Regions from separate parts of the Streptomyces sp. NPDC055287 genome, predicted to be linked through region 3. Evidence: riboswitches for the same ligand, from Rfam matches in the RefSeq annotation. Region 3 holds a riboswitch; each other region holds the start of a gene.
What was found. Region 3 has a riboswitch for cyclic di-AMP ahead of ACWIHY_RS15395 (transglycosylase family protein). Riboswitches for the same ligand answer to the same signal wherever they lie in the genome.
Positions count from the first base shown of each region.

Region 1: another riboswitch for cyclic di-AMP. It lies ahead of ACWIHY_RS33645 (M23 family metallopeptidase); the one in region 3 lies ahead of ACWIHY_RS15395 (transglycosylase family protein).
Region 2: another riboswitch for cyclic di-AMP. It lies ahead of ACWIHY_RS16300 (NlpC/P60 family protein); the one in region 3 lies ahead of ACWIHY_RS15395 (transglycosylase family protein).

Region 1 covers NZ_JBSHNE010000038.1:41,153-44,420, forward strand. The annotation lists gene ACWIHY_RS33640 (SGNH/GDSL hydrolase family protein) at 1-723, opposite strand, end outside; gene ACWIHY_RS33645 (M23 family metallopeptidase) at 912-1,835, opposite strand; cyclic di-AMP (ydaO/yuaA leader) riboswitch at 1,838-2,010, opposite strand; gene ACWIHY_RS33650 (tyrosine-protein phosphatase) at 2,662-3,268, shown strand, end outside.
Region 2 covers NZ_JBSHNE010000009.1:25,181-28,448, reverse strand. The annotation lists gene ACWIHY_RS16305 (hypothetical protein) at 61-414, shown strand; gene ACWIHY_RS16300 (NlpC/P60 family protein) at 538-1,731, opposite strand; cyclic di-AMP (ydaO/yuaA leader) riboswitch at 1,739-1,904, opposite strand; gene pcrA (DNA helicase PcrA) at 2,267-3,268, shown strand, end outside.
Region 3 covers NZ_JBSHNE010000008.1:120,308-123,575, reverse strand. The annotation lists gene eno (phosphopyruvate hydratase) at 1-730, opposite strand, end outside; gene ACWIHY_RS15395 (transglycosylase family protein) at 1,125-1,823, opposite strand; cyclic di-AMP (ydaO/yuaA leader) riboswitch at 1,827-1,998, opposite strand; gene ACWIHY_RS15390 (transglycosylase family protein) at 2,267-3,232, opposite strand.

The DNA.
Region 1 (3,268 bases), on a different contig from region 3:
CCCGATCCACGGGACCAGGTACTCCCGCGCCCACTGGATGTTGTCCCGGCGCACCTCCAGCGAGCCGCGGGGCGCCATCGGCGGCCACGCCTGGTCCGGGTCGGCCGGGACCTCGAGCCCGAGCACCTGAGCGGCGCGCAGGGCCACGCGGGTGTGGCCCTCGGGCGAGAGGTGGAGCCGGTCGCCGTCCCAGGCGCGCCTGTCCTGGACGGACTTGAGCGACCACAGGTCGAGCACCGGGCAGTCGTAGCGGTCGGCGACCGCGCGTACGTGCGCCGTGTACGTCGCGATCTTGCCGCGCAGATGGCGCAGCACGGGAACGCCGCGCGTGTCGAAGCCGGTCGTCACCATGACGGTGCCCACCGCGTCGGTGAGTTCGGCCACGGCCCGCTCGAAGCGCTCGGCCACGGCGTCGGGGTCGCTGCCGGGCCGCAGGATGTCGTTGCCGCCGGCGCAGAAGGTCACCAGGTCGGGGGCCAGTTCCTTGGCGCGCGGGACCTGCTCGGCCACGATCTGGTCGAGGAGGCGGCCGCGTACGGCGAGGTTGGCGTAGCGGAACGTGTGCTCGGGGACGCGGTCGTCGAGGAGTACGGCGAGCCGGTCGGCCCAGCCGATGAACGCACCGCCGGGTCCGGGGTCTCCGACGCCTTCGGTGAAGCTGTCGCCGATCGCCGCGTACGACCCGATGGTGCCTGCACTGAATGATCTCGAATCGTCTGCCACGTCGGCACATCCTTCACTGGAGCGAGTGACCTACGCCACCGTAGGGAGGGGTTGACGCGGCGTGAGATAAGACACCGGTCAAGATTCACCCAACCCGGAATAGGACTAAAACGCACGTACGCCCCCTTTTGTCGCCGAGGGTGGCAGCAAAAGGGGGCGTACGGAAGAGCCCTGAGGGATCAGATCCGTCAGATGGTGACGCCGTGGCCGCGCAGGTAGGCCAGCGGGTCGACGTCCGAGCCGTAGCTCGGACCGGTGCGGATCTCGAAGTGCAGGTGCGGGCCGGTGGAGTTGCCCGTGCTGCCGGAGAGACCGATCTGGGTGCCGCCGCTGACGCTCTGGCCGGAGGAGACGGCCAGCGAGGACAGGTGGGCGTACTGCGAGTAGCGGCCGTCGTCGTGCTTGATGACGACCTCGTTGCCGTACGCGCCGCTCCAGCCCGCGGAGACGACGGTGCCGGCACCGACCGCCTTGACCGGGGTGCCGCTGGAGGCGGAGAAGTCGACGCCCGTGTGGTAACCGCTGGACCAGCTGCCGCCGGCGGCGCGGTACGAGGTGGTGACGCCCGCGGAGACCGGGGCGGTGAAGCCGGAACCGGTGGCCTGCGGCGCGGCGGCGGGCTTCTGGGTCTCGGTCTTGGCCTCGACCTTCGGGGCGGGCTTCGGGGCGGCGGGCGCGGGCGCCTCGGCCGCCGGCTGCGCCGGCTTCGCGGGGGCGGACTCGGCCGGGGCCGCCGCCTTCGCGCCGAGGGTCAGCTTCGTGCCGGGCAGGATCAGCGAGGGGTTGCCGCCGACGACCTCACGGTTGTCGTCGTACAGCTTCTGCCAGCCGCCACGCACGTCCTGCTCGTCGGCGATCTTCGACAGATAGTCGCCGGAGACCACGGAGTAGGTCTTGGTGCTGGACTTCTTCTTCGGCGTCGCCTTCTCGGACACGTCCGAAACGGCGGCCTTTTCGGCGGACGCGGCGGCCGGAGCGGCCTTCTCCGCGGCGTTCGCGCCGGTGGCGGCGATGAGGGGAAGTGCGAGTACTGCTCCGCCCGTGCCGGCGGCGACGAATCCGCGCGTGAGCGAGTTGGACCTCGGGCGGCGGTGCTTACCCTTTGCGGGCATGGAACATTCCTCTCCGGCGCCTACGAGGTGAGCTGTCGGGTTCGGGCTGGAGATGCCCGGCCGCACTGTCGCGCGGCTTAACCCCAAAGCCGGTCCGGAGGTGAAACTTCCGGTTCGCCGGCGTACTTACCTGGTTCCCCCGCTCCTGCCACGCGTGAGTGAGTGTGAGTGCGGATTCCGGGAGGTGGCAGGATTCGGCGGTCCACCCGGATTGACGGTGACCGTAAGCCGATGCAGCTCCCCCGTACAAGCCGGTCCATTCACCCCGTCATTGCCCCACGAGAATTCATGACGCAATTCCCGTCACCCTCTGTGGATTACGGATCATTACGCCCCGCCTGCGAACAGGCATTTGACCCCACCCCTTCGCCACGCACCGTCACAAATATGATCCTGCTCACCAGCGGTCCCGTCATTTCCCTTACCCGCCAAGGGTGTTGGCACGAAATAGCCCCATTCACGCCAAGTGCCGCTTACGCCCGCTTTGCGGCAATATGACTACCCCCGGCGACAGAGCCACTCGGCAGCGGCGAGGAAGATCCGAGCCCCCGTGACCGCGGTGCGGGTGGACCAGCTCGCCTCGATCGGTGAGATACGGCCCGTGCCTTCCAGCCGCCCCGCAGAGCAGCCGGGAACGGCCGTGATCGTCTGTCCCGGCCGTAAGAGTCCCCGGATCCGCACAGGTGCGAAAATGCTGTCCGTGCGGAGTGCCGGGGGCGACGGCCGAGCGGGCTCGGCCGCGATGATTGCCCCAGGTACCCATGTCGTATCGTCGAAACGCGCCGAAGTCGGCGAGCAGCGCCGACGGCAGACTTCAGGAGCTCACGTGACACAGCAGCTGCCGCAGGTCCCGCCGACAGAGCCCGAGCAGGAGCCGGAGCTTGCCGCGGTGCGCAACTTCCGCGATGTGGGTGGCCTGCCGACGGTGGACGGGCGGCGGGTCCGGTACGGAGCGCTCTTCCGCAGCGGTCATCTGGCGCACGCCACCGCCACCGACGCGGCGTTCCTCAATTCGCTCGGTCTCCACACGATCTTCGACTTCCGCAACGAGGCGGACCAGCGGCTGGAGGGCCCGGACGTCGAGCTGCCGGGGGTGCGCAATGTCAATCTGCCGCTGACGGACCCGGCCGACGGCGCCGTGTTCTGGAAGATGGTGCGCGACGGGAATCTCGACGAGCTGCGCGAGATCCTCTCGGACGGCAAGGCCGCGGACCGGATGTCGGCGACGTACCGGGTGATCATCAAGGAGCGCACGGCCGAGCACAGCCAGGTGCTGCACGCTCTCGCCGAGGACAGCGTCCCCGCGCTGATGCACTGCGCGGCGGGCAAGGACCGCGCCGGCCTGTCGATAGCCGTGACGCTACTGGCGGTCGGCGTCGAGCGCGAGGCGATCGAGGCCGACTACCTGAAGTCGAACGATCCGCACCGCCGCT
Region 2 (3,268 bases), on a different contig from region 3:
GGGCCATGGTGCGGGAACCTGGCCGCCGGGCCTGCTATGGCCAGAGCTAGGCTCCGGTTCATGGACGTACTCATCAATGTCTTCGTCGGCCTGCACATCATCGGCATCGCCTCGCTGCTCGGAGGCTTCCTGACCCAGATGAAGGCGATGGGCGCTGGTACCGCCCGCTTCAGCCCCGCGATGCTGCACGGAGCGCTGACCATGCTTGTCACGGGCGTGGCGCTGGTGGGCCTCAATCAGGCCGACGACCAGACGGTGAACAACCTCAAGATCGGCATCAAGCTCGCGATCCTCGTGGTGATCCTCGGCCTCGTGTACGTCAAGCGTGACGAGGAGAGGGTCGAGAAGGCGCTCTTCGGCGCGGTCGGCGGGCTGACCGTCGCCAACATCTTCATCGCGGTGCTCTGGACCTGAGAATGCCGGTTGCGGCGCGACCACAGTGTCACGCCGCAACCGGCATCAGCGCTTCCAGGGGGCAGGCCGGGGCGGAAGCGTACCGCCGGCGCGCGTCCTACCGACGCGCGTAGCGCGTACGGCCTACGCCGGGCGGACGCTGCCGTAGATCGGCATGTAGTAGATCGACTCCTCGCGGACGTACGCGCCGGGCTTCGGGGCGTGGATCATCTTGCCGCCGCCGATGTAGATGCCGACGTGGCTGATGTCGTCGTAGAAGAAGACGAGGTCGCCCGGCTTGAGGTTCTCGGTCGTGACGCGGGTGCCGACGTTCACCTGGTCCCAGGTGGTACGGGGCAGATCGACACCGGCGGCCTTCCAGGCGCCCTGCGTCAGGCCGGAGCAGTCGTACGAGCTGGGGCCCGCGGCGCCCCAGACGTACGGCTTGCCGATCTGGGCGCGGGCGAAGGCGAGGACCTTCTCGGCCTTGGCGGCGTAGGCGTCGGCGGTGCCGGTGTCGACGCCCGGGTCTGTCGTCGTACCGCTGCCCGTGCCCGTGCCTGCGCCGCCCGTACCGCTCTCGCCCTTCTGCGCCTCCTCCTGCCGGCGCTCGCGCTCGGCCTCCGCCTCCGCCTCCGCTTCCGCCTTGGCCTTCGCCTCGGCCTTGCGGCGCGCCTCCGCCTCCCGCTGCTTCTCCAGCTCCGCGAGCCGCGCCTTCTCCCGTGCGGTCAGCCGTGACAGCAGCTCGCGCGCCTCACTGAGCTTCTTCTGCACGTCCTGCTTCGAGGACTTGAGGGAGGCCTGCGACTCCGTGAGGCTCTCCAGGCTCCGAGTCGCCTCGGCGCGCTTCGTCGTTGCCGCCGCCTGCTGCTTCTCGAAGTCGGTGACGTCCGTCTGCTGGCGTTCCGTCATCCGGTCCATCAGCCGGTTCTGGTCGAAGTACGCCTGCGGGCTGTCCGCGAGGAGCAGCGCCGCTGTCGGGGTGACCGAACCCGACCGGTACTGCGCGGCCGCGTAGTTGCCGAGCTTGCGTCGCGCCTCGTTCAGTTTCTCGGTGCGCTTGGCCACGGCGTCGAGCAGGCCGTCGACGGACTTCCGCTGCTCGTCGGTGGCTTCTTTGGCCAGGTTGTACTTCTGCGTGGCCGTACCGGCCTGCCGGTAGAGGTCGTCGACCTTCTTCTGCACTTCTTCGACGGTCGGCTGGGGAGCCGTCGGCGCGGCGGGTGCCGCGCCCGCTGTCTGGGCGAGCAGGCCGACTGAGGCGAGTGCGGCCGTCGAGATACCCAGTGCGGGTGCGGTCGTGCGTACCCGGGTACGCGGCTTGCGATGCGACGCCAAGGCCGGCATCTCCTTCCGTGGACCGCCTACCGGGTTAGCTGTCGGGTTCGGGCGGGACGAACGGAAGGTGCCCTACGGCCCGTGGGACTGCGGACCGATTCACCCCAGGTCGTGCGCGTGGGTCCCCGGTTCCGAACTGCCCTGGGGCAGGCCGGATTCGGCGTGGGCCGCTCGGTCCGGCGCTGTTCGCCGGTTGGGGTACGAGCCGCCCGACACGGCACGCTAGCCAAGAGGTGCGGCTGCTGGGAAGCCCGATGTTCGATATGCCCGATACGTTTTCGTGACCTGGCCGAGCCGGTTCCGTTGCGAACCGCCCGGCGCCGGGAGCGGGGCCGCTGTCAGGGGTCGCGGCCGGGTGTCGCGCCGTACGTGCGCGGGTGGCACGGCCAGGGTGTCGCGCCGTACGTGCGCAAGGTCACACGCGGCGGCGCGCCGCACGCGAGCGTGCCGGGCACGGGCTTCCCCCGGTCCGATCTCCGCGGCCGGGGAGAATCCGGGGCGGGCTGTCGGTGGTCCCGCCTAAGCTTGGTAGACGATGAGCAGCCTCTTTGACGACAGCTTCCTGGCCGACCTTCAGCACGCGGAGGACCCGGCCCCGCCGCCCCCCGAGGACCACGCCCCGGAGGAGGTCCCGCACGACCTGTTCGGGGGTGCCTTCGACGCGCCTCCGGCGCCCAGGGACGCGCACTACAGGGACGGCGCGCCGCGCCCGGTCGTGGACGCCGCCGCGCTGCTCGACGGGCTGAACGAAGAGCAGCGCGCCGCCGTCGTGCATGCCGGATCCCCGCTGCTCATCGTGGCCGGCGCGGGCTCGGGCAAGACCCGGGTCCTGACCCACCGGATCGCGTACTTGCTGGCCAAGCGCGGTGTGCACCCCGGCCAGATCCTCGCGATCACCTTCACCAACAAGGCCGCCGGTGAGATGAAGGAGCGGGTGGAGCAGCTCGTCGGCCCGCGCGCGGGCCACATGTGGGTCTCCACGTTCCACAGCGCGTGTGTGCGCATCCTGCGCCGCGAGTCGAAGAAGCTCGGCTTCACGTCCTCGTTCTCGATCTACGACGCAGCCGACTCGAAGCGCCTGATGGCGCTCGTCTGCCGCGATCTGGATCTCGACCCGAAGCGCTTCCCGCCGAAGGCCTTCAGCGCCAAGGTCTCGAACCTGAAGAACGAGCTGATAGACGAAGAGACCTTCGCGGGCCAGGCCGCCGACGGCTTCGAGAAGACGCTGGCGCAGGCGTACGCGATGTACCAGGCGCGGCTGCGCGAGGCCAACGCGCTGGACTTCGACGACATCATCATGACCACGGTGCACCTGCTCCAGGCGTTCCCGGATGTCGCCGAGCACTACCGGATGCGCTTCCGTCACGTCATGGTCGACGAGTACCAGGACACCAACCACGCTCAGTACACGCTCGTGCGCGAACTGGTGGGTCCCTCGGGCGAGGGCCGGGCGCCGGGCGAGCTGTGCGTCGTGGGTGACGCCGACCAGTCGATCTACGCCTTCCGCGGCGCGACGATCCGCAACATCCTCCAGTTC
Region 3 (3,268 bases):
CGAGCGCGAGCGCGATCTGCTCACCGGGGACGTAACCGGCCTGCTTGATGGCCTCGAGGATGAGGTCGAGCGCGGCGCGGTTGGAGTCCAGGTTCGGGGCGAAGCCGCCCTCGTCGCCGAGGCCGGTGGACAGGCCCTTGGACTTCAGTACGGACTTGAGGGTGTGGTAGACCTCCGTGCCCCAGCGCAGGGCCTCGGAGAACGACTCGGCGCCGATCGGCGCGATCATGAACTCCTGGATGTCGACGTTGGAGTCGGCGTGCGACCCACCGTTGAGGATGTTCATCATCGGAACGGGCAGCAGGTGCGCGTTCGGGCCACCGAGGTAGCGGAAGAGCGGCAGGTCCGACGCCTCGGAGGCGGCGTGCGCGACGGCGAGCGAGACGCCGAGGATGGCGTTGGCGCCGAGGGACGCCTTGTTCTCGGTGGCGTCCAGGTCGAACATGGCCTGGTCGATCAGGCGCTGCTCGGTGGCGTCGTAACCGACGAGCTCCGGGCCGATCTGCTCGATGACGGCGAGGACGGCCTTCTCGACACCCTTGCCCTGGTAGCGGTTCGGGTCACCGTCGCGAAGCTCGATGGCCTCGAACGCTCCGGTGGAGGCACCGGACGGAACAGCAGCACGACCGGTGCTGCCGTCGTCGAGGCCGACCTCGACCTCGACCGTGGGATTGCCTCGGGAGTCCAGGATTTCCCGGGCTACGACGACGTCGATGGACGGCACGAGCATCTCCTTCTGGGATGTGACGCTATGGGGTGCAGGGTCACTTTGGCCTTGCGACAAGAGCCTAACCGGCTCGGAGGCATCGATCGGCCGTTCGCCCGCCCCCTGGGACAAGAAGAGGTGCGAATGCCCGCAACAGCGGACGTAACTCCGGGCGGGACGTGCCACGTACTGGGACTACTGGGCAGTAACTGACGGCGAAACCCCGGCCCGGCGCGTACGGGGGAAGCGCGCCGGACCGGGGTGCTCTGGGTTCCGCGGGGGATCGGCCGGAAAAGCACGGTCGATCGGCCGAATGCCGCGGACTGCTCCGCGGGTGCCGCGGCCTGCCCGGCGGAGTGCCGCGCGCCCGCTCGGCGGGGCGCGGCGAGCCGGAGCGGCCTGGGCGCCGCGAGCCGGATCAGCTGAGGTGCAGCTGCTGACCGGGGTAGATGACATCGGCGTCGTCGACGATGTCCTTGTTCAGCTTGAAGAGCTTCTCCCAGCCGCCCTTGACCTTCTCGGCGTCGGCGATCTTGCCGAGGGTGTCGCCGGCCTTGACCTTGTACTCGCCGTCACCCTTCTCGATCTTGGCGGGGGCGGCGGGCTTCGCGGTCTCGGCCTTGGGCGCGGAACGGACCTCGCTGCGCGAGGCCGGCTGCTCGGCGGCGCGCGGGGCGGCCTGCTGCTGCGGCTGCTCCTGCTTCGCCGAAGAACCGGAGGTGTCGACACCCGGGTCGACACCGTCGTTGGTCAGGCCGCCGGCGCCCGCACAGGCCCAGGCACCGGGGCCCTGCATGTCGAGAAGCTTCTCGGCCGTGGCGATCTGCTGCGCCTTGGATGCCTTGTCGGCGGTCGGGGCGTACTGCGTGCCACCGGCCGCCGCCCAGCTGGACGCGGAGAACTGCAGGCCGCCGTAGTAGCCGTTGCCCGTGTTGATGGACCAGTTGCCGCCGGACTCGCACTGGGCGACAGCGTCCCAGGTCTCGACGGAGGCGGCGGAGGCCGAAGTCGCACCCATCAGCGGGACGGCTACAGCGGCGCCGGCGACACCGGCGAGCGCGGCGAACCGAGTGGCCTTGGACGGGCGACGGTGCTTGGCGTTGCTGGAAAACAGCATGCGACATCTCCTCACCGACGCCTACGAGGTGAGCTGTCGGGTTCGGGCCAAGTGAGTGCCCGGCGCGCGACCTGCGTCGCGCGGCTTAACCCCAAGCCGGTTCCGTTCGTCTTTCGACGTACGGGCCCGGCGACCTACCTGGGTCCCCCGCTCCTGCCTACGGCGCTTTACGCGTCAGTTCCCCCCGACCGACGGCAGGATTCGGCGTGACGGTCGACGGGGCCCGCGGTGGCGAGCGGTCCGACGGTAAACACATGAGCCCTTGATGTTCAAAAAGGCCCATCAGGGAGATTTCGCCCTTCCCTGCCTTCACTTCGTCCATATCTGCGCAGGTCAGGGGTGACACGAGGGGATCGTCCGGGCCGCGTACGCGAGTTGAGGCAAAGAGACCCTTGTCTCACTTGCTTCAATCCGGACATAGCGGCCCGAACTGCCCTTCGAAATCAGCTCAGATCGAGGTTCTGGCCAGGGACGATGAGGTCGGGGTCGGACCCGACGGTCTCCTCATTGGCCGCATAGAGAGCCGTCCAGCCGCCGCGCAGGTCGTGCTCGGCGGCGATGGCCGAGAGGTTGTCGCCGGTACGGACGGTGTAGTGGCCGTCGGCGGCCTCGGCGCCGTCCGTCTTGGCCGACTCACGTGTCGACCCGTCACCCCGCGAGGCGTGACGTCCCGATTCGCGCTCGATGCCCGATTCGCCGGATACGGCGTCAGCGCCCTCCCGGGCCACCTCGCCGCGGTGCTTGCCCTTGGAGGCACCCTCCTCGGCGGCCGGCGGCGCGGGGCTCTTGGAGGCTCCGCCCGACTCCTCGGACGTCCCGGACGCCGGGGGCGACGTCGGCTCGGCGGACTTCGTCGAGCCGCTCTTGCCGTCCTTGCCGTCCTTGACGCCCTCACCGGCGGACCCGGCGGGCTTGTCTTCCGTCGACTCGGACGACTCCGGGTTCCCGGAGCCCTCCGACACCGTGTCCGACGTGTCGGCCTTGGACTCCGCGGTGGGCTCGGCGCTCGCGCCGTCGCCGGGAGCCGCGTCGTCACCCTCCGTCAGGCCGGAGATGAGGGCGCAGCTCGGCCACGCCTGCGGCCCCTCCTCGGCGAGCACCTTCTCGGCCACCTGGATCTGCTGGGAGCGACTGGCGAGGTCGGCGCGCGGCGCGTACGCCGTACCGCCGAACTTCTGCCAGGTCTCCGGGGAGAACTGGAGTCCGCCGTAGTAGCCGTTGCCGAGGTCGGCACTCCACATGCCGCCACTCTCACAATCGGCGACCCGGTCCCAGGTCGTGGCTTCGGCAGCGGACGCGCCGCTCGCGCCGAGCAGCGGGATGGCGATGGCCGATCCGGCGACTCCTGCCGCGACGACGAGAGCTGGAGCCTGACGGGGGCGGCGGTGTCTACCGTTCCCGGAGCGCATGCGGTTGCCTTTCGAGTGACGGCTGAGGTTGACGGT